2 regions of the uncultured Dysgonomonas sp. genome follow, and region 1 is predicted to be linked to the other one. Evidence: riboswitches for the same ligand, from Rfam matches in the RefSeq annotation. Region 1 holds a riboswitch; the other holds the start of a gene.

The links. Region 1 has a riboswitch for cobalamin ahead of QZL88_RS03765 (TonB-dependent receptor). Riboswitches for the same ligand answer to the same signal wherever they lie in the genome.
Region 2: it holds a riboswitch for cobalamin, as region 1 does, so the genes downstream of both, QZL88_RS02875 (cobyric acid synthase) here and QZL88_RS03765 (TonB-dependent receptor) in region 1, are expected to answer to the same signal.

Annotation. Positions count from the first base shown of each region.
Region 1 covers NZ_LT599032.1:865,027-877,297, reverse strand. The annotation lists gene QZL88_RS03800 (TonB-dependent receptor) at 1-680, shown strand, start outside; gene QZL88_RS03795 (hypothetical protein) at 973-1,575, shown strand; gene QZL88_RS03790 (TonB-dependent receptor) at 1,708-3,735, shown strand; gene QZL88_RS03785 (RelA/SpoT domain-containing protein) at 3,947-4,834, shown strand; gene QZL88_RS03780 (YiiX/YebB-like N1pC/P60 family cysteine hydrolase) at 4,838-5,473, shown strand; gene QZL88_RS03775 (ABC transporter substrate-binding protein) at 5,531-6,664, opposite strand; gene QZL88_RS03770 (DUF5074 domain-containing protein) at 6,668-8,350, opposite strand; gene QZL88_RS03765 (TonB-dependent receptor) at 8,434-10,425, opposite strand; cobalamin riboswitch at 10,534-10,710, opposite strand; gene QZL88_RS03760 (hypothetical protein) at 10,926-12,053, opposite strand; gene QZL88_RS03755 (hypothetical protein) at 12,186-12,271, opposite strand, start outside.
Region 2 covers NZ_LT599032.1:652,226-664,496, reverse strand. The annotation lists gene QZL88_RS02890 (M23 family metallopeptidase) at 1-1,210, shown strand, start outside; gene QZL88_RS02885 (NAD(P)H-hydrate dehydratase) at 1,214-2,668, opposite strand; gene QZL88_RS02880 (phenylalanine--tRNA ligase beta subunit-related protein) at 2,990-3,652, opposite strand; cobalamin riboswitch at 3,724-4,019, shown strand; gene QZL88_RS02875 (cobyric acid synthase) at 4,086-5,564, shown strand; gene QZL88_RS02870 (aminotransferase class I/II-fold pyridoxal phosphate-dependent enzyme) at 5,664-6,671, shown strand; gene cbiB (adenosylcobinamide-phosphate synthase CbiB) at 6,697-7,647, shown strand; gene QZL88_RS02860 (cob(I)yrinic acid a,c-diamide adenosyltransferase) at 8,002-8,574, shown strand; gene QZL88_RS02855 (bifunctional adenosylcobinamide kinase/adenosylcobinamide-phosphate guanylyltransferase) at 8,567-9,079, shown strand; gene QZL88_RS02850 (winged helix DNA-binding domain-containing protein) at 9,102-10,157, shown strand; gene QZL88_RS02845 (DUF3667 domain-containing protein) at 10,154-11,113, opposite strand; gene QZL88_RS02840 (hypothetical protein) at 11,174-11,926, opposite strand; gene speA (biosynthetic arginine decarboxylase) at 11,990-12,271, opposite strand, start outside.

The sequences.
Region 1 (12,271 bases):
TGCACCATGCCGCATTCCGTTACGAGATTGGTAATCCTGATCTAAAAGCAGAGAATGGTTATACACTGGATTTGGGCCTAAATTATAATAACAAGGCGGGCTTTTCTGTTGATTTTAGTCCGTTTGTAAATTATTACTCCAATTTTATTTTTTTACAGCCTGTGGAGGAAACACCCGTATCGCTTTATGATGATAAGCCTTATCAGTATTCTCAGGCAAAAGCAATATTCACAGGAGCAGAGTATAGGATCGCATGGTTATTATTGAGACAACTGGAATTGTCTTCTGCAGGCAGTTTTGTACTGAATAAAAATCTTGATGCCCATAATCCCCTGCCTTTCACTCCACCTTTGACGATGACTAATGAGATAAAATACTTAAAAGATACAGGTAAAAGGAAAGGGCTGACGTACTATCAGTTATCTGCCTCTCATCAATGGTATGCGAAACAAAGCCGGGTAGGCTTTGATGAAGCAAAAACAGAGGGTACCAGTTTGTTCCATGCCGGCGCGGGATTCGATTACCGCTTTACTTCTAAGTTTGCCGTTAATTTCAACCTGCAGGTTCAAAACATATTCAATACTCGCTATCTTAATCATATGAGCCTTTATCGTCGGTTGAATATACCCGAACCAGGTAGGAATATACAAGTCTTTCTGCGTATTCCTTTCAATGGCTGATAATACGGGATTGTCAATAATCTAAAAAAACGGTTAGCGGTGACCTGTAACTCGTAACTTTATCGTATTTTCGTAGTTACAAATTCACTTAGTAACTGTTTAAATTTAATTGGTATTCTTCTATGAGTTATTTTGAGACAGGTTTTTAGATTTTTGCTTGCAGGTTTAGCGGGCTAAACCAAAAGAAAAAAGTGAAAAAGATACTCAAAAGAACCATAAAGAGAATGTCAAAGAATGAAAATGGTTATATAAGAATAATTTCGGTAAAATTTAAATAGTTACTTAATATATAATGAGAAATTTTTGCTTGTTTCTGGTTTCGCTTATTCTGCTGACCGGCCTGTATTTTTCATCTTGTGCAAAGGTTGAGGATGATGAGACAGAGCCTCCTACAATATCAGATGTACGGATTAATAAGAATGATACGTTGATGTACGGTAATCTGGTCGTTAAGATAAATGATAGCCTGAATACTAATCCCAATAGAATAGATACGGTAATAACTAAAAAATGGATGTATATATATGCCCGGTTTACAGATAATGAGGGTTTATCTACCTTTAAAGTGGAAATAAATCCTGAATATAAAGATAAGAGAGGGCGCGAAAGTGTAAAAGACTCCATTATGCCGGTAATCAAACTGGGGCAAATGATATTTAATCAAAAAGATATAACAGTATATCGTAACAGGTTAGCTCAGATACCTGATACCATAACCCGAACCCGTAAAGATGGAGAAAAATTGGTAATGGACACGCTGGTTTTAACTCAAAAAATTTATGATATGAAAGTTGCGGTAATCGATAAAGCCGGAAATGGAGATTCTATTATAGATTACAAAGTTGTACTGATGAACCGGAAGACATTGTATGATGTAAGAGTAGGACAGAAATAACAATATATTAAATAATTGAAAGCATGGACCTTATTTGGATTCATGCTTTTTTTATGCATTTATGCTCGGTAACTTTATCTATAATCCGTACTTTTGCGGCGACAATTTATTTTATTAACAAATTCTAAAAAAATGAATCGAAAACATTTTAAGGAAAGACCGGTCTACCGTTTCAAACGCTTTGTGCGGAAGGCCTACAGTGCATTTAACAGTATGCACCGGATTGTGAACATCGGAGTAGTGAAAGGCTGTGCTATTTCATTTCTTTCTGTATCTACTATCACCGCGCAGACTACCACTGATGGTGAGCAGCAGCAAAAAGTATTGGAAAAGGAACTTGACGAAGTGATGGTCACGGCATCCCGGGTAGAGACTCCAATTAATCAGACTGCAAAACTTGTTACAGTAATCACCAAAGAACAAATTGAGCAGTCGCCCGTCCGCAGTATTCAGGATCTGTTAGTTTACGCCGCTAACATGGATGTAGTTCAAAGAGGCGGGCACGGTGTACAAGCCGACATTTCGATCCGTGGCGGATCATTCGATCAAAACGCAGTACTTCTCAACGGAGTAAACCTTTCAAACGCCCAGACAGGGCACTACAGTTTCGACATTCCCATCAACCTTTCCGACATCGAACGTATCGAGATCATTCATGGTCCGTCTGCTCTTATTTACGGCTCGAGTGCCTTTTCTGGCGGAATTAATATTATTACAAAAAAGAATACGGACTACAAGGCTTATGCCAGTGTAGAAGCGGGCATGCACAAACTTCGGGGGATGGAAGTGCGTGGTGCGGCAAAAACGGGTATAGCAACCAATAGTTTGTCGGTGGGCTATAATTCTTCGGACGGCTATATTGCGAATAGCGATTATGATATATACAATGTATTGTGGCAAACACGCTTTAGGCTGCAAAATGAATCTAAACTGGATCTGCAGCTGGGATATAATGATAAAAAATACGGAGCCAATACATTCTATTCACCGAAATTTCCAAATCAGTACGAACGCACCAGTACATATATGGGTTCGTTGAAAGGGGAGTTCGGCTCAGATTTTAAAATAGTTCCTATAATTTATTGGAACAGGCATCACGATCAATACGATCTGGTGAAAGATACCGATTACGGACGGAATTACCACCGCAGCGATACTTACGGAGCTAATCTTATTTTTTCGTACAGGTCGAAGTTTGGCAATACCAGCCTTGGAGGAGAAATACGCAAGGAAGATATTATGAGTACTAATTTAGGAATGCTTATGGTTGAGCCACACCGCAAGTACACGAAGTATGATGACCGGACTAATGCCAGTATATCACTTGAGCATACCTATAGTATAGAGCGGTTTGTGCTATCCGCAGGAGCGCTAATGAATCATAATACATTACAAGACAATCAATATAAGTTCTATCCCTCGGTAAGCGCTACTTATCGTCCTTCGGACAGGATAAATGTATCGTCGTCGTGGAGTAAGTCAACACGTGTGCCTACCTTTACCGATATGTATTATAAAGCACCTACGCATATCGGGCGGAATGATCTGAAACCGGAAAAATCGGAATCTTTCGAATTAGGCATAAAATATAATGACAATCACTTTAGTGCATACCTTACAGGCTTTATGCAATGGGGTAGAGATATCATTGACTGGGTGAAAGAGAACCCGACGGATGAAGCGTACACTGCATGGAATTTGAGTAAAATAGATACTAAAGGTGTGGAGATGGGTGCTAAATTCCGTATCGGAGATATACTTCCCGTATTGGGAGAAGAATCGTCTCTGGCGTTAGATTATACCCGTATGCATCAGGATGGAGACACCAAAGGCCTCATATCTATTTATTCACTGAACTATCTACGGGATAAGTTTACGGCAAAATTCAATCATCAGATATATAAAGGACTTTCGGCAGGCTGGTATTTTCGTTTCCAAAAGCGGATGGGTACTTATGAGAAATTTGAAAATCTGGTAAAAGTGGGCGATGAGCATTATCCTGCATTTTCGACTCTCGACCTGAAATTGAACTATGAATATAAAGATATGGTATTCAATCTGAATCTGAATAATCTTTATGATACACATTATTTCGATAGGGGAAATATACCTCAGGCTGGTTTCTGGCTAATGGGAGGTATCAGTTATACTTTCAGATAGTTCTCTGATAAAACTTCACTCCTCTCTGAAAAATATTTTATAGAGAGGGGTGAAGAATTCAGACGGTCTTGTACGCAAATATGAAATATGAAGAGATGTTATAATTGGATTTGCCATCTTATTTTTATATAAAAACAGGAAGGCTGTAAGAATATCGATTCTGTATTTTCGTTGAACATTCTGTGTCAGTAAATAATTAAAATGTCTGAATATGATATATGAAGGGCTTATTCTTATTGAGCAGAATGTAAAGGAAATCATAGAGTCGAATCTGGCAAGGACCGGCCTGTTATACAGGATTCATTCACGGATAAAAGAAAAGAATTCGATCGAAGAAAAAATCAGGCGCAAAGGCTATATGCACAATGGAAAATTAGTACAAGACGTTATAGGCCTGCGGGTGATGACATACTTCAATGAGGATATTGAGGTATTGGTCGATTATTTTTCTTCGTTGTTTGATGTTGTCGATTTACAATACGATAATCCGAAGGTCAATCAGTTCGATCCGGTCAGGATAAATGTAGTATGCAGAATGAGTGGCGAATTGCTCAATGAATTTAATGTATGGAAAAATATGTACAGCGATAGCTTCAGGTATATTGATTCTACTTTCGAAATTCAGGTGCGTACAACCTTGTCGGAAGGATGGCAGGAAATAGAGCATAATATGCGCTATAAATGCAAGAACGAGTGGGCTTCGCTGGAAGAGGAATCCAGAATGCTGAATGGAATATATGCTACCTTGCAGATAAGTGACAGAACATTATTTACACTATTCGAAGATATAACATATCAGCACTATAAAAGTAAAAACTGGACAGGTATGCTGAGAAATAAATTCAGGTTGAGATTTGAACTAGAGCCATTGTCGCCGGATATTGTTTCGGTTTTTGATAAGAATAAAATACTGGCGAAGCAATTTCTCAAAATTGAAAGAAATACAGTTATTTCAAATCTGGTGATCCATCAATTAAAAATGAATATTTCCTTTGATAATCTGGTTTTCCTTTGCAATTACCTGTATTTTGAAAATAAGGAATTGGGGGAGCTTACGCCCCCGGTACTTCAAATACATTTTAATGAAATTTTTAGATAGAAGATGAAAACTATATTATTAATTATTTTATCTCTATACCAACAGGATAGGGGTATTAATGATTTTAAACTCCGTGCAGGCGATCTGATTTTTCAGGAAGATTGTGCAAGCGGAACAGATAATACGATAAAAGCAGTTACTGCCGGTATTGGTGATTATCGGTTTACGCATGTAGGTATAGTTTATATTGACGATAATGACAGTGTTTATGTAATAGAAGCTACTCGTCCTAAAGTAGCAAAGACCCCTCTGGATGATTATCTGTATCCCGGGGGAAAAGGCGGTTATCCTAAATCGGTCGTAGGCCGGCTGAAGGAAGAATACATTCATTGTATCCCTGCAGCATTGAACGAGGGGTTAACCCTTGTCGGCAAAGATTATGATGATGGATTTATCTTGGGTAATGATAAATATTATTGTTCAGAGCTTATTTATGATATCCTTCTCAGGGCCAATAATCACATTCCTGTATTCCCGTTGAATACGATGACTTTCAAATCGCCAGATACAGATGAGATAACGGAGGGTTGGAAAGAATATTTCGGGAAGTATAATTTACCAATTCCCGAAGGCGAACCTGGCATTAATCCGGGAGCTATGTCACGCTCCGATGTGATCGATATCGTTCATTACTATTAAAAGAAAAAGGCTGGGACAGAAATTCTGTTCACAGCCTTTTTACAAACCTATATACATTTACTCTCCTATTTTTTTATAATATTTCGGCGTATATCCCGGGAAGAGTTCCGGATGGAATATATACGCCATATCTTTCAATATATAATCCGGATGAATCGGCAAATCTTCATAATAGCTTGAATATGCTGTATTGCATCCGTATATATTTTTTTCTTTAAATGCCTTGAAATGGGAATATGGCTTATATTCTTTTTCCAGGCTCTGGTATGTCATATCTTTAGGCCAGTTATATTTGATTATCCAGAAATCTGCTTCACCCGCCTTGTCTAACACCGATTCGAATGCCAGAGGCATATAAGTTGTTGAGTTATTATCAGACCAGCAATACGATGCTCCCGAATCGGATAGCATATTTGCCATAAAGCTTTTGCCTCCGGGCATATTCCATTTGTTCTGATAACGTATATCCGTAAATACGGAAGGACGGTTTGTAGTTCCGGCCAGAGCTTCTTTGACAGCATTATAATTCTTTTCGGTGAGGGCGAACAGCGAATCAGCCAATTGCTCTTTTCCGATAAATAAAGAATAGTAGCGTATCCATTCGGCGCGTCCAAGCGGATGCGATTCGGTATAATCGGTCGTTTCCAGAATAGGAATTCCTGTTTTTTCTATGCTACCGTATGTCCAGCCTTGTATAGGAGTGGCAAAGATAGCATCAGGGCTGAGCATGATCAATCTTTCGGTATCGGGTTTACTGGCCATTCCCAAATCGACGATTGCTCCGCTCTTTACACCGTCTTGTATATTAGATAGTTTGATATACTGAGGTTCACACACACCTTTTATCAGGTTCACTGCATCCAGTTCGTTCAGCGTAGAGCAATGGATGGTGGAATATGTTGCCACAGTTTCCAAAGGTGTTCTTACAAGTGTGCCTTTAGGAAGATTTGCGGGTAAATCTTTATTCTTTGCCACCAGCACATATGTTTGCAGCATGCGCGTGGTATCCCAGGGATCACGCACCGACACAGTAGTATATTCATCATACTTTTTTACCTGAAAGCCTTTGGCATAATAGACAGTATATTCCGTTTGCGGCTCCGTGTTATCCTGTCCGGCAGGCTTGCGATTATTGCAGCCTGCGAGGATGAGGATAATAGAAAAGAGTAGTGTGATATTTAAGAGTTTCATATATTATCTGATTATCCAGCTTGCAAAATATGCACCTGCCGGATTAAGACCTCCTGTGTCTAATTTTTTAACTAATTTACCATCAGAGGTGAAGATGTACATATCTCCATTATTAGTATAGTCCGATGTACCGATATATACATAGTTATTAACAGGGTCAGCATTGATAGAAAACGGCTTATTTACTGTTGTTCCGTCTGTTATAAATTTATCTGTCAGCATCTTCTCTGTCTTGGCATCAAAAACATGGTAGCTGACTACCTGATTCCAATTGGCATCGTATTGTGAATAAATGATATATAACTTATCGTTATTCATACTCATCCATGTTGCATTACCAACATTGGTTACTTTATGCGTGCTTGCATCAATTCTTTGCAGGGTATTAGGTATATCACCATAATTACCGTTAGAAATTACATATATATCCCCTTCGCTATCAACAGCCATTTTATCAGGATTGATGACTACCGGAATCTTTTCAGTCTCTCTGAATGTAGCAACATCTACAACCGAAACTGTTTTGTCGTATCCTAAAGGAGTATTATAATCTAAGCCACCTGAATTGGCGACATACAGTTTATTATTTGCTGCACGTACATATTCAGGATTACGTCCGACAGCTACTTGGCTTTCAATTTCCAGTTTAGTGGTGTCTATTTTTGCAAGATAGCCGTCATAGAGAGTTGCATATACTTTCCCTTCATATGAGGTTAGTCCGCGAGGTTGCTGTTTTTTGTCTCCTTTTACAGATTCGATAGCAGCCAGTTTCTTTCCTTGCTTATCCGTTACGTAGATAACTCCGGAGCCATAAACGGCGATATACATTTTAGATCCGTATACTACCATATCCTGGCCTGTATCTCCCAGACTTGTCCCGTTTGCGCTTTCGAATACTTTAGTTTTAAATTCTGTTGTAAGGAAATTGTAGAATGAGATATTTGAATTATTATTTCCCATCTTTCCACTGTTTAGAATATATACTCCCGAAACTTCGTAAGCATCTTTTACTTCAATTTTGGCAAAGTCTTCAACTTCTGTATTTTCTGCATCGGTAGCAACTACGATGAAGTATTTGCTCAAATCACGGCTTGCTATAGTATATTCTTCCATATCGGGATTTACTTCAGCCAGTTTATCTTTTTTGATAGTACCATCTTCGGAGGTATAAATTATCAGTTTTGAAAGATTAATGTATCCGGAAGCCTTGGTCCATGATAGCTTACCAGCTATTTTATCTTTTGTATAATCAGTATCCTCAAATGTCAGATCAGTGACAACGTTATTACCGGTTTCGTCCGTTATTTCCACCTTGGCAAAGGTAGAACCTTCTACATCTTTTTTATTTTTAGGAACGAGCAGGAGATATTTAGTATAATTTCTTGCTTCTACTGTATATTTCTCTTTGTCAATCGATACTTCATCTATTCTGGCTTCTTTTGTAGTGCCGTCATTTGAGGCATAAATGACAATGGACGAAAGTTCAGATGTATTGATTGGCTTTTTCCATGTTAATTCGCCACTAATTTCGCCACCTTTCAAATTTACGTCCAGAAAAGCTATATCCGTAGGTAGAGTTTCAACAGAATTAAAAAAATCATTGTCATCATCATCACTACATGATATAAAAGAAAATGTTAGTAGCGAGATTAAACAGAGAACATTGAATAATTTATTCATTTTCATAATAGATAATATTTTATTAAGTAAAAGAATGTATTTAATAATATGTTATTACAACTTAACAGTATGCTACTGTTCTATATAATTTAAAAACGATAATTAGCTGATAAAGTAAATGAACGTCCCGGCATAGGATAATACTTAATGATCTGATAGTTTTTATTAGATAAATTAATCAGATTGAGCTGCACTCGTAATTTACTTTTATTTATATCAAAAGACTTATTTAAAGAAATACTATGATTCGTATATGATTCTATCTCATTATCAGGTATATTCTGATCCAATGCATATCTCTTGCCCGATACGATTAAAGTATAAGCTATATTTATCCATGGGTTCTCCAGGCTTATAGCACCTGAACCATAGTGTCGCGGGGTATACGGTATCTGGTCTCTATAATTTTTACTTTCAGGGTCAGTAATGTCGATAACTTTCTGATAGCTGTAATTTCCGGTCAATTGGATAGATAACTTTTTGCAAAGCTCACTGTGCAGACGTGTATTAATATCTAATCCGGTCATGTCTACTTTTCCATAATTACGCATTTTGAAAATATTCATAGTCGGGAAGGGCACAATCTTATCGTCTACCTTGTTTTTATATCCGTCGGCAGATATACTTATAAAATCAACTTTGTCTGATATTTTTCCAACCCATGTCAAACCGGCATTGTATTGAGTAGCATATTCTGGTTTCAGATTGATATTCCCCATTCTGATATAATACATATCGTCGAATGTCGGCACTCTGAATATCTTTTTATAAGAAGCACGTAATCTTATGTTTGTCTTTAAGAAAGGCAAATATGAAAGACTGATAGATGGGGTTATCTTTTTCTTGTTGTCAGGTATTTCTCCCGACTTAGCATCCTCTTTTACATATGTAGCCAACAGGCTACCGGTAATAGTGATATGTTTATTATTATATTGTGCGGCTAATGCAGTCAGGGATGAATTTCGGGAGGGACTGTCTATATCAGTAAAATTACTGTTCAGACGGTTTTGAAATACATCTTCGAAGAGGCTTATAGAGATATCCTCTATAGGTTTATATAAAATCCCTGCAGAGGCATAGTATTCAAACTGGGTGATGCGGTCTTCTTGTTTGCTGCCTGATATATTGTTATTTAGAGCGAGGTATTTGTAATATGTACGGCTAAATCTTGCCTGTGCCTTTAGTTCCAGTTTATGTGAAAGCGTATTTTTGTAATAGGTCTGGGCAAAAATATCCTTATTCCATACTCGTTCATCATTATCGTCTTTGTAAAAAATTACCGATCCTGGCAGGCCTCTTTCCGAATCCAGATAATTCACCTTGAAATTTAAATTTCCACCTTTACCCAAATTGCCATATAAATTAAGCTCCGTACGCCAGATACTTACATCAGAATTTCTTCTTTTTCGTTCCTCGGTCTGTTCTGCATTTTTATATGTGAATTTATACCTGCCGTCTGCCCGTTCCCATCCGCTGTTAACGGAAATAGAAAATCGCCCGTTAATTTTACGGGCATAGTAAACCATTGGATTTAATAGTCCGAATGATCCCGTTTTGACCCCTGTGTTTAATGTATTCCGCTTAGTGTCGAAAGTAGGTTGTAATGTTGTTATCTGGAGTACTCCGGCGGAAGCATAAGACCTTGCGGATTGAAAAATATCATCGGATTGTCCTATCGATAAAGAAATCATAGAGACATTATCCAGAGAAAAACGGCTTATGTCTATTTGTCCGGATTGTACATTACTCATTGTTATTCCATCATAACTTACTGCTGTATGCTGTGCCCCCATACCTCTGATAGATACCGTTTTCATGCCACCGATACCTCCATAATCTTTTATGCTGACGCCCGAGAATCTGCGTACGGCATCCGATACAGATAATATGCCGATCCGTTCCATTTCAGCGTTGTCTATCACTTGCAGTGGTGTAGTCGAGCGGGCAGCCGACGGTTTTATAAGTGCAGATACTTCTACCTCCGATAGCTTTTGTGTTTCGATACTATCATTTGTTTGCGCCAGTAGAAATGTACCAGCGAAAGAACAAAAAAATAAAAAGGTAGAAAATAAAATTCTCATCTATGCAAAATATATCTTTTAGTATAATTGCAGCATCCGATAAGAACAAAGAAAAAGAAGGGTAGTTAAATTCTTTTACGCATGTTTCTTAAGCCTTATTCCTCGAAAGCTGTCGAAATATTACTTTGCAGGTCTTCTGACTTACTCTTGCTTATATCACCTTCCCATTTTGCAACAGTGGTATTTTGATATAAACATTCCCAGAGCTTACAGCAGCGGGTCTGTTCAGGATTTACACCTGATTCCCTTTTCATCCTTAATGGAACAAAGTAGTGCAAAGATACACAATATTATAGAAGATTTACTTTTTTGCGATAATTATTTGTGAGGAGTATTATAGAGCTTATCAGGAATAAGAGAGAATGTGATATAGAGGAAGAACTCATAAAAATCTCAAATATAAGAGAGGTTGCCTTTCTTATATTTGAGATGGAAGATTATTTTGAAAAAGCAAAACTAAAATTGAAATGTTTTTTTATCTATATTTCAACTTCTGTTTATTAGTCGGTCGGAATATCAATTCGCAGTGCATAAAAATAAGAATTACCTATCCATGTTTCGGATACAGTAGCCGAATTGCCTGCGTTACTGGTGCCAGCCTGTATAATATATTGAGTTTTCTCCTTTATGTTTACATAATGTAATATAAATGGAGTGGCATATGACTTTATACCCGTTCCGGCGGTCTTCTTCTCTGGATTGGCTCCGGCTCTGGATATGGTGGTGTAACTGCTTTGACTCGGTGTTTTTGAAGATAATAATATCCAATGATACATTCCTGTAAGTGAGGCATTCATGTTCGAATTGAATTTAGCAAATATCAGCCATTGTCCGGCAGGCAATTCAAGCATACCGTCAGATACTTGTACTGTGCTACTGGCAAAACCTTTGTTGTTGTTAATTGAAGTTGACTTTACAGTCCCTAAAGGCCTTAATGCGCCCCAGTATGCATCACCTTTATTATTGGCTGTAAGCAGATGTCCTTGATCCTGGGTACCATCTGTATACTGGAACGTTCCGGTCATTCTGGTCCTTCCGCTTTCATTCATACTGAATGTATTGTTATTAATAGATAAGATGGCCGGTCGCATATCTACATACTTTCCTTTTATACTTATAACCGTATCGTTAACCATAAATTCCCGGGCGACGCGTATGTCCACAATCTTATTGTTTACTACAACCATTGTATCATTGATAATAAATTTTGCAGCAGGATTATGCTGTATCTTCAATTCGTTGTTATTCATTTGTACAGTTGTGTTATCATCGAGCTTACCTCCTAGCCATAGCTCTTTGCCATTGGTATCTGTTAAGCCGTTTGCCCCTGATATCTTATTTGACAAAGCTACCCATCTGTTACCATCCCAGAATTCGATAATATTATTCGTTGAATTATAGATAACCAGCCCCGCAGACTCAGGATTACTCGTTAATGAGTGTGTTGTTATCATATTATTTTTATTGGTATCTGGTATTCTCGGTAGACGTATACCTCCTTTTTTACTTTCTACTTCTACAATACAGAATTTCTCGGGTTCTTTATCCGTCCCTATAACTATTTGTCCTTTGGTAGAACCTATGGCTAATATTGTAAAAATGGGAATAAGGATATATCTATGTTTCATAATGTAAATAGTTTTGTGTTTGTAAATTATATCAAAATACTATGGCTTATTTTTCAAAGATCATATATATTCATTTTATATATGTATATTCTTCTTTAAAAGATTTTATTTTCTATTATATATAATAAGGTGTTATTCGTCTTCATTATAATCTTCTATCATAATAGCAAAAAAATAAGGTTCTCCGAACTCTACCTTGGCTGCTCCGGTACCATCTT
Region 2 (12,271 bases), 210 kb from region 1:
GAGCCAGTTGGCTCTCGATGCGCTTGAATATTATAAGGGTCAGATCACAGATAATGTTTCACCTGCGATAAAAGGTATTGCTGTGTATCCTATAGAGGGCAGAGGTGCGGTCAATAATAATTATGAACCCTTTCGTCGTATTATTGGAGCAGCGCCAAAGAAAAAAGGAGTGAAAACCGTCCCCGATTCAATAAAGGTGTGGGGTAAGATTGGCGTAGGTGTTTATGCAAACGACCGGATGACAGGAACAAGCAATATATACGGAGTAAAGATTGTACGCCTGTTCTGCGACGGTAAGGAGATATTCTTCTCGGATATATCATCTGTAGACTTCGGGAATACGAGGATGATAAACAGTATGATCGATTTCGACTATTGGTATCGTAAAAAGAGTTTCTATCAGAAGTCATTTGTTGAGCCGGGTAATAAGCTCTCTATATATAAGACCGTCAATAACGGTTATATCGACATAAACGAGGAAAAGGTATATAAGCTGAAATACGAACTCGAAGACCTCTATGGCAACGAGACCACCCATTCTTTCGATGTATACGGCAAAAAGCAGGATATCCCCCGGCGGAAAGACTGTACTCAACTAATGGCATGGGACAAGGATAATTATTATGAAGGCAATATGTTCTCTATTTTCATTGCCGGCGGATCACTATATAAAGACCTCTGCTTCAATCTGAAGAGAACCTTGTCGAAGAATTATATGTCTGCCATCTATGAGGTTAACGATAGTTATGTCCCTCTTGATAAATCCTGCGACATAACCATCAAGATGACCAAAGACAGTATGACCAACAAATCCCAGTATGGTATCGTACGCATCACCGGCAGCCGTGAATCGTGGATAGGTGGTAAGTACAACAACGGCGCTATTACCGCCCGTATCAGGGAATTGGGTAATACCTATGCTGTAAGTATCGACACTCAAGCCCCCACCATCACTCCTGTACTCCCTGCCAAATGGGTGGCTAAAGGAGAAATAAAGATAAGACTATCGGATAATAAAAGCGGTATAGCTTCTTATCGTGGAACTATCGACGGAGCGTTCGCCCTGTTTGAGAATGATGTGAAATCTCCTGTTTATACCTACAAATTCGATCCGAAACGTTTGACTCGGGGACAAATCCATAAGCTGGTATTTACTGCTGCGGATGCCTGTGGAAATGAGAGTAGTTATGAATATGAGTTCAAATATTGAAATTCATAAATATTTTATCAAATCCCTGCTATTCATTCCCTCCGTTCCATATTTTTTAGCCGCTTTATCTCCAGCCAGACCATGCATATATACGCCTAAGATAGCAGCGTGCTCACTACTATACCCGCGTGCCAGCAGGCCTGTAATATAACCGGTGAGTACATCGCCGCTACCGCCTTTTGCCATGCCGCTGTTACCTGTAGAGTTGAAATAGCAGTTACCATTCGGTAAACATACCATACTATGCGCCCCTTTTACGATAATGACGGATTTTAGATTGGCGGCAAGCCTTTTCACCTGTTCTATTTTTTCCTCATCACTGGTCCATTCCCCGATCAGCCTTTTCAGTTCTCCGATATGCGGTGTAAGGATAGAACCGGCGGGAATATGGTGTCTCATCTTGTAATGCTCCGATATGATATTAAGAGCGTCGGCATCTATCACAACCGGTTTATAAACCGAAACCAATAATTGCTTGAGGGCATCGGCTGTTTGCGGGGCTAACCCCAATCCGCAACCGACACCTATGGATGAATATTTGGAAGCATTCGCGGGCAGATCGGAAAAATAAGATTCATCATCCAGACTTAGTATGGCAGATGGATACACCATATTTACGGCATACCGTTCTTCGGCAGGTATGTGTGTGGTTACTAGTCCGCACCCAGAGCGCAAAGCGGCGCCTGTCGCCAGTATTGCGGCTCCGGCCATTCCTTTCGACCCGCATATGAGCAAAGCATGTCCGTAAGTTCCTTTGTGAGCGAATTTATCCCTTGTCAATTTTATTTTCCCGATGAAACCGGGTGTTATATAATGATAGGAAGTTTCTTCATTGGATATGTATTGTGAACTGAGTCCAATCGGTAATATATTGATTTCTCCGCAGTATTCCCCGGCTTCGGGCAATAACATCGCCAGTTTGGGAAATTCAAGGGTCAGGGTTATGCCAGCTTTAATAATCTTTTGGTTTTTGTTTCCGTATTCACTTATCATACCGGATGGTAAATCAATAGATATAACCTTGCTTTGTAGAGAATTAACTTTGTCTATAATGGATAATAAGGGCTCTTTTATCTCTCCTTTTACTCCCGTACCCAGCAGGGAGTCGATAATGACAGTATTCCTGCTTATATTCTCTAAACCACTGCTGGCGACACCGGAGGGTAGGCGCTCCAGATTATATCTGCACTCCTCGGTGAGTTGTTCTTTATCAAATGCCATAGACACAGAACAGTTGTATCCTGCATGGTACAGGATACGGGCTACAGCCAGTCCGTCACCACCATTGTTACCTTTTCCGATAAGGAAGAGCAGGGGATAATCTTTCTCTACATTGTTGCATATCCATTGTGCGATGGTATTGGATGCTCTTTCCATTAATTCTATCGGACTGATAGGTTCATTCTCGATAGTATAGCGGTCAGCTTCTTTTATTTGTGCGCCTGTTAGTATTTTCATATATCAAAGGTTTATTTTAATTAACTTCGTTTCGTTAAAAAGTAACGAAAGGAACGAATCTTCAGTTCTTGTGCCCTTTGTGATTTTCTTTGTGTTCTTAGAGGTTAAACCTCCTTAGCACAAAGGACACTATATAAAAAACTTGACAAACTTGACACTTTTTACACACTTTTATACCTGTCACTTTTTATAAAGGGTAACAAAAGTAACACCTTTTACCTCTGTTTTTATCTGTTACTTTTTCTCGCATGCGATCATACTTATTTTATTATAACCTATTTATATAGATAAAGTTTTCTGAAAGTCTGAACAAAAAAATGACTAGAAGAAAATAATTTCCCCACCATCCGAATCTGCAAAATCTTTAAGTAAGGATTGCATATATTTTACGGCTTCATTCAAACCCTCTTTTCCGCTATATCCGTTTATAATAGCCAGAAAACTTATTGTGCTTAGTTCTATCTTTGTCCGCTCATTGTCACTTGTCGGTGTTCCCACACCACCGATAGCATCGCGATATACCGGGATTCCTTCAATATTCAGCATACCCCGCCCAATCCCTTCATAGGGTTCATCGGTCATCCCGACACCCAATGTCAGCGTGTTGCCTTTTATCTTATCTGCATCGAATCCTCCGATAGAATAACCTGTACGGATAGAAACCAGATTAATGAGGTCTACCAGTGTATCTATCTGATACAAGGGTAATTCTCTGACGATGCGGCGGCAAAGGGCTTCAGACGATGGACGGTAGCGGTTCGGGTCTTTTCCGAACTTTTTATATGCCGCACGGGTAGCGGCAATAGCCGGGTTCTTCTTTATATCTTCTATCTGGTGATTTGCCTTGTATTCAGCGACACAGTTATCTATCAGTTTCCATAATTCTTTATTGTGAGGGGTATTATTTACTTTGGCACAAATGGCTGCTCCGGCAAAAGCGGGGCAGGATTTCCTTATTTCCTCCGATACCTTTATTTCTACCATTTTAATAATATATCTCGATTAACAGAATTTCAAAGTTACAATTTTCGTATTGTATAACCTCAATAAAAAGCTATCTTTGTAACTGTTTTGGTGATGTAAACAGACACTCGTCTTTTACATGAAAAGGGAATCCGGTCAGAATCCGGAACAGTGCCCGCTACTGTGGTCTCTATTCAGTTAACAATGTTTCTGAAAAAAGTCTTTGAGCAATACCAAATACCACTGTTTCACAGTAATCAGTGATACAGTAATCAGTTAACAGTTTTTTTTGACTGTTTACTGATAACTGCTAACTGTTTACTGAAAATGGGAAGGCCGTTCAAAGATGGAGCAAGTCAGGAAACCTGCCGGACAAAATATTCAGTTTTTATATCCCCGGGGTCAGGGATATATTAAAATACATAAGAACTAAAATATCAGAGGATCTAAAATAATGACGAAACGGCTCAATCCCATTATGTTTGCGGGAACAGGCAGCGATGTAGGTAAAAGTATTATTACATCGGCCTTTTGCCGCATATTTCTGCAAGACGGTTATCAGCCGGCTCCATTCAAGGCGCAGAATATGGCTCTCAATTCATATGCTACCCCCGAAGGGCTTGAGATAGGGCGTGCACAAGCCGTTCAGGCCGAGGCTGCGGGTGTTCCATGCCATACCGATATGAACCCTTTGCTACTGAAGCCTACAACGGATAAGGTTTGTCAGGTTGTGTTGAATGGCAAACCGGTGGGAAACCAGCATGCTTATGAGTATTTCAGGGTGGAAGGGCGCGAAGAATTACGGAAGGAAGTAAATGATGCATTCGACCGTCTGGCCCGGCGGTACAACCCTATTGTAATGGAAGGGGCGGGCAGTATCTCCGAAATCAATCTGCGGGCTGTAGACCTTGTGAATATGCCGATGGCGATACATGCCGGGGCTAATGTAATATTGGTAGCGGACATAGACAGGGGCGGAGTATTCGCTTCGGTGTATGGTTCTGTAATGTTACTTACCGAGGAAGAACGTAAACATGTAAAAGGCATCCTTATCAATAAATTCCGGGGTGATATCAGGCTTTTCGAATCGGGAGTGAAAATGATTGAAGACCTGTGCGGCATCCCTGTTATCGGGGTGGTACCTTATTATAAGGATATATATATTGAAGAGGAAGATTCAGTGATGCTGCAAACCAAGAATTTGCAGGCAACACATGGCAAGGTGAATGTGGCTGTTATCCTGCTTCGTCATTTATCTAACTTTACCGATTTCAATGTGCTGGAACGTGATCCCCGCGTGCATCTGTATTATACCAATAATACGGATGAAATAGAAAAGGCGGATATTGTGCTTGTTCCCGGAAGCAAGAGTACTCTATCCGACCTGTACGAACTGCGTCGCAACGGTGTAGCGCAAAGTATTGTGAAAGCCCATAAGAACGGAGCTACAGTAGTAGGCATCTGCGGTGGTTATCAGATAATGGGGCAGGAGGTATGTGACCCCAATCATGTGGAAAGCAATATTGAGCGTCTGCCCGGATTGGGCTTGCTGCCTGTAACTACACAGATGGAAGGAGAAAAAGTGACCCGTCAGGTGCAGTTTTCTTTTCTCGGTTCCGACACCGTTTGCGAAGGATATGAGATACATATGGGGGCAACTATTCCCATGGAAGATACCAGCCTTTCACCATTAAATATATTGGAGGACGGCCGTACTGACGGCTACTTCCTGAATGAGAAATGTTTTGGTACATATATACATGGTATTCTTGATAATGGGGCTGTTATAGATTATTTGCTGGCTCCCTATGCTGATAAGCTGTCGGATACGGCGTTCGACTTCAAGGCTTTTAAAGAAGAGCAATATAATAAGCTGGCCGATCATGTGCGCAGTTATGTGGATATGGAGCTGGTGTATAAGATAATTAGCTAGTGAGGTAATGTGCTAATATGCCAATGGAGCAAAGCGGCAAAAAGATGTTTTTTTTAATTTGTCATTTACAATATTGGCACATTAATAAATTGTAACTATATGATACTCGGACACGGTGACGATATATATACTCACGGAAAGAAGATTGTAAGCAATTTCAGTTCCAATATACGCAGCGGACAGGATTTATCCACCTTGCAGGAGCATCTGTGCGCTCATATCAGTGCTATACATTCTTATCCCGAACCCGATGCATCTTCTCTGGTTCATTTGTTGGCTGAGAAGTACAAGGTTAATACGGATAATATATGTGTGACCAATGGAGCCACGGAAGCCATTTATCTGATCGCACAGGCGTTTAACAATGCCCAATCGGCTATAATATACCCTACTTTCAGTGAATATGGCGATGCCGCAACTATCAACAATCATACGATATGCTGGTCTGCATCTCTCAGCGAGGTACCTCAGGATACCCGTGTGGTATGGCTTTGTAATCCAAACAATCCGACTGGTACAGTAACTGATAAAAATATACTGAAAGCATATATTGAAAATCATCCGTCTCAATATATTATTATCGACCAGTCGTATGAGCACTTCACACTCAGTGATTTATTCACTATTGAAGAGGCGGCGCAATATAAGAATGTGATATTATTGCATTCCATGACAAAGCATTTTGCCATACCCGGGTTGCGGCTAGGATATATTACGGCACATGCGGATACTTTGGCTCAGGTAGCAAAATACCGTATGCCGTGGTCTGTAAACGGATTAGCAATTGAAGCCGGGAAATTCTTGTTGAATAACGGTATGGAAACAATAAATATCAAAGAATATTTACGAGATACTATACAACTGCAAGAGTCTCTGAGAAAAATAAAAAAAATTGTCGTTCAATCTACTGATACACATTTCTTTTTGTGTAAATTTGAAGATGGGAAAGCGTCTGAACTGAAAAAGTACCTTATAGACGGATATGGTATCCTTATTCGCGATGCTGCCAATTTTTATGGACTGGATGAGTCTTACTTTCGTATTGCCACACAGTCATTTGAAGAGAACACGATGCTAGTGAAGGGGGTATCAGAATTTCAGTGTTGAAAATAAGCCTTGAAATTGGAGCTAAATGGATTTGAATTTACTATATATTCTATTACCCTTAGTTCTGGGCTGGATTATCGATAAGCTCATCGGTGACCCTGCTTGGTTGCCGCATACAGTGGTGGCAAAAGGTAAGATAATAGCATGGGGCGAAAAAATATTGAATAAAGGGAAGAGTAAGATGCTGAAAGGCGCATTATTTTCCATTGTCCTTATCTTTGCGTGTTATTTTCTTATCTATTTTATAACAGATGGTTTGAATGAAGCATACCCTTGGCTTTCCATCGCATTTTCTACAATCATTGTATTTTATTGCCTTGCCGGAAAAACGCTGATAGATGAAGTCAAGAAAGTGTTTATAGCAGTAGATTCATCAGAAGAAGAGGGTAGGATGCAGGTTGCACGTATTGTAGGACGTGATACATCCAACCTGTCGCCACAGCAGATCCGTACGGCTGCATTGGAAACATTGGCCGAAAACCTGAGCGATGGCGTTATTGCTCCGCTATTCTGGTATATGATACTCGGCGTTCCGGGTATGTTTGCCTATAAGATGATAAATACGCTGGATTCGATGATCGGCTATAAGAACGAGCGATATAAACAATTCGGTTGCTGGGCTGCGCGCATTGATGATGCTGCCAATTATATTCCCGCCCGTCTTACCTCTTTACTGATGATTATAGTTAGTGGTAGACTATCGTTGGTTCCCTTTATCGAAAAGTTCGGAGGGCAGCATGCCAGTCCTAACTCGGGTTATCCCGAAGCTGCTCTGGCAGGAATACTTAATTGTCGTTTCGGTGGACCAAACGTCTATTTTGGTGAACTGGTAGATAAGCCCTATATAGGTTATAAAGAAAAAGAACTGACCACCGCCGATATGAAAAAGGCAATACAGGTAAATACTTGGACAGAAATATTAATGGTGGTTTTGATTGTAGCGATTGAAACTATTTATTATATAAATTTTAAATAATTTAGTTGCAAGTTGAAAATTGACAGTGGACAATTGACGATGAAAAGCATAATCTTTTTTAGGGCTTTGCCTTACTAAGGCGTTAGCGGACGCGCATTAGTGACATAGGAGGGGCACCCAATCCGTTGTAGACGGCGTAGAATCAAACGGGGCATTAGCCCGTTTGTTTGATTCAGCCGGCAAAATGGTTTTGGGTCGCCGAGGAACTTAGCGCTAGCTTTTTGTTTACTTTTGGGCAATGCCAAAAGTAAGGACAAGCCCGGGAGGGCGCGGCAGTAATTAACTAAAGAATTCGAGTTATTACGAATAACAGTTATTTAATAAGAAACAAAATATAAATAAAACAATATACCTATGAAAATATATACCCGTGGTGGCGATAAAGGAAAAACCGGAATTTTTGGAGGACAGCGTGTTGATAAAGATGATGTACGCATCGAAGCCAACGGCACAATCGATGAACTCAACTCGGTAATAGGAGTTGTAAGAGCCAATCTTCCGGCAGACCATGAATGGCAGCCCCTTTTATTCAAAATTCAAACCGAAATGATGTCCGTCATGTCACAAGTGGCAACCCCTTCTGCGATCAGGGATACCAACACAAATACGCTGGATGAAGATTTGGATAAACTTTGCGAGGAATGGATGGACAGAATGACCGATGAGATGGGGCCCAGTGAAACTTTTATACTGCCGGGCGGCACTATTGTTTCGGCACACCTGCAACTGGCAAGGGCTGTTGCCCGCCGGGCGGAACGCCGCTTATGGACACTGAACAAGCAGGATGAAGTTCCGGCATCGGTAATGCGATTTATTAACCGCCTGTCCGACCTTTTCTTTACTATGGCTAGATACGATATGTATAAGGCCGGAAATATAGAAGAACGCTGGAAGGACTTTTTGTACAAAAGAAAGAAGAATGGCTAAACAGATAATTCTTATTACAGGAGGGCAACGTTCGGGAAAAAGCAGTTATGCCCAGAAACTGGTATTGTCCCTTTCTACAAACCCTGTCTATCTCGCTACGTCCCGTGTATGGGATGATGAACACCGCAAGCGTATCGACCGGCATAAGGCCGAACGGGGCTGTGAATGGACTAATATAGAAGAGGAAAAAGAACTGAGCCTGCATGATCTCACAGGACGGGTTGTGCTGTTAGATTGTGTGACCCTGTGGGCAACAAACTTTTTCTTCGATATGCAAGCAGATGTTCAATCTTCCTTACAGGCATTAAAAACGGAATTCGATAAACTGATAGGACAGGATGCGCGTTTCATCATTGTTACTAATGAGATAGGCATGGGGGAGATGTCGCAAAATGAGGTGCAGCGCAAATTTGCTGATTTGCAGGGATGGCTCAATCAGTATATTGCAGAAAGAGCCGACAAGGTTTATCTGATGGTTTCAGGTATTCCATTGATGGCGAAGTGAATAAAAAGATAATAGACAAACAATGAATATAGCGGACATCACAACTATGCGACTTGCTAACCAGCAACTTGTTAAGACCAGATATAAAACACCACGCGAGATAGTATCATGGATGGGCGCCATGCAGGCTCAGGATTTTAATATGGCAAAATGGGCTATTGGTGTACGGTTGCCGGGAATAACCGATAAGCAGGTGGAAAAAGCGGTGGACGAAGGTGAGCTTATCCGTACTCATATTTTACGCCCTACATGGCATTTTGTGTCACGAGACGATATACATTGGATGCTTCAGTTGAGTGCACCTCGGGTAAAGCTGGCTATTCGTTCAAGTGATAGGGAATTGGAGCTTTCCGATGATTTGCTGAGTAAGACAAAGGCTATTATCCGTAAAGCATTAGAAAAAGAAAGTAATCTGACCCGCCAGGAGCTTGGTGTAATATTGAAGAAGGCGGATGTAGAATGTGATAGCCGCCGTTTGAGCCATATTATGTATCACGCCGAATTAGATGGCTTGGTATGTAATGGTGCGATAAAAGATAAGAAACTGACCTATGCTCTGTTGGAACAGCGTGTGCCAAAGACATCGAACTATAACATGGACGAAACATTGTACCGTTTGGCATATAAGTATTTTCAGAGCCATGGTCCGGCTACAATACAGGATTTTATCTGGTGGTCGGGACTGACAGCCACCGAGGCAAGAAGCGCAGTAGCATTGATAAAACCGGATTTTATCTTCGAAACGGCAGGCGAGCAAACATATATATTCCATCAATCTTCATCAGGCTATAAGCACAGAGACGATATCGTGCATTTCCTTCCTGCATTCGATGAATTATTGGTGAGCTATAAAGACCGGAAAGAGATTCTGTCTCTTGTTCACCACAAAAAGGTGATAACAAGCAACGGAATATTCAAGCCTGCTATTTCCCATAATGGAGAGATTATTGGCCTCTGGAAAAAATTCTTGAATAAGAGGAATGTTTCATCCGAATTTTTTTCTCAACCAGATAAAGCGTTGGAGAAGCTGATAAGGAAGGCTTCAGAGGACTTTGGTACTTATTTAACAGGCTCTTAATGGTGATAAATATAAACCATATAGATTCCCAGAATAGCATACAGGGTAGTTATCAATATAATCATGAAACTGTTTATCATAACCAGGACTCCCGATTTCAAATTGGATATAAACCGGTTGTCATCATAGAAGCGGCGACATCCCCTGAAAAAATAGAACGTAATATAAAAGACCATAAATGTCCATAACAGGCCTGCAGGCCAACCTATGCCTATCCAGTCACAAAGGCAGGAGAAAACATTGCAAATAGTAATAGATAGCAACACTACGGAAAAGAAGTGGAGGGTGAAGATGCCACTATCGAAATAGAAGCGTTTTCTTTTATTATGGAACAACCACAGCCAGAAGGCAAATATAGGCATATAGAGAAATAAAACCTTTGGCATATTGTGGATTAAAAATTCAATAGCCTCTTTGTTTTTTTGTTTATCCTTGGAGTTCTCTACTATGGCAAGTCCTGTTTTATACATTATACCATCAGGAGACAGTATTTGCTTTTCTTTGGGCAGAGTCTTGTATTTAGAATCTATTTTCTCTGCTGTAAGTTTACCTTGCGGATCAGTAACTATCAGACTATCTCTTAGTTTCATTGCTTCAGTGACTTCGGCTTCTACCTCTATGTTTTTATTGCTTTTAGAAGCGTCCGGTAAAACAGAAGGGATAAAAAACGTGATGAAGCTGATGAATATATAAAGCGTAAACGGATTGACATAAGATTTCCGTTTGCCGTTCATATATTCTATCGAAAGTTTTCCCGGGGAGAGGAACAGATACTTAACAGTTCTCCAAAAGGAACTGTCGTAATGAATGAAGTCGAATACAAAATGTGTAAACAGATGGTGAAAAGATTGACGGCTCTCACTGTTTTCCTGTCCGCATTTAGGGCAATAATGAGTTTCTACAAAGGCACTACAGTTTAAGCAGGTCTTCTTATGTCTGATTTTATGTTTACTCATATTCTATCCAAAAAATAACTAAGTAAAGGAATGTCGGCAACAAAAGGTTGTAATCGTATTTTATTTCTCTGTCGTTATTTCTACTGAAAACTCAGTCGTAGGCTTAGTGAAAACAGAGCCGCTATATTCGATTATAGCAGTTTTTCCGTCCTGAGAGAATACTGCATTAGGATTGCTTATCTTTTCTATTTTTTTAGGGAAATGATATTTTACCACCATCTTTCCTTTTTCCAAAAACATGCCGAACGGATTATTGCCTTTCAACAGATTATCCACCCCATTTTCAGGCTCTATATCCTTATTTGTTTCTACGGTTCTAGTCATAACCGAACCATCCCATGTAAGTGACGTTAGATTGTATAGTTTATCAATAGAAAGGTTTTGACTCAGTGATTGTGCTTCTTCATCTTTCGATTTTATTTTGTCTTCCAGTTTCTTCATAGAAACAAAAGCCTTATTGAAAGCCTCTGCATCCTTGAAGCTACCCGACAAGGAGATCCCAAGCTTCTTGTTTGCCACATCATTCTGCATTCTGATAGCTAACGGAGCTATATTTATCATGTCTTTTTTCATATCATCAGTGATATTCAGTGTATCTTTGAGGATGTCGGACAGATAAATGACACTGTCTGTCGGTATTTTGTCTGCCATACTCATGTTCATATCCGATGTCATGGACAATATCTCGCTGGCGTCGATAGACATATCATATTTTACACTTCCGTCTTCCTGAAAATATATATTTTCGTATATGGCACAGCTATTAAAAAATACCGTAATGAGTAGAAAAAGAATGGATAAATATCTTTTCATAGTTTCGGTTTAAAAAACAATCCCTCTCCACATACCGATGGAGAGGGAATATAATAAAATTGTTTATTCTAAATATGTGTATCCATAGAGGCCAGAGCGATAGTTGGAGAGGAATTCCTTCCCTTCCTCTACTGTTATCGAACCTTGCTTCACACAGCTGGTAACCCATGTTTCCACTGTGCGTACAAGTTTCTTGGCATTGTACTGGGCATAATCAAGTACTTCTGCCACCGTTTCACCGTCTATCATTTGCTCTATCTTATATCCTCCCTCGTCTACCGATATATGTACGGCGTTGGTATCGCCGAACAGATTATGTAGGTCTCCCAGTATTTCCTGATATGC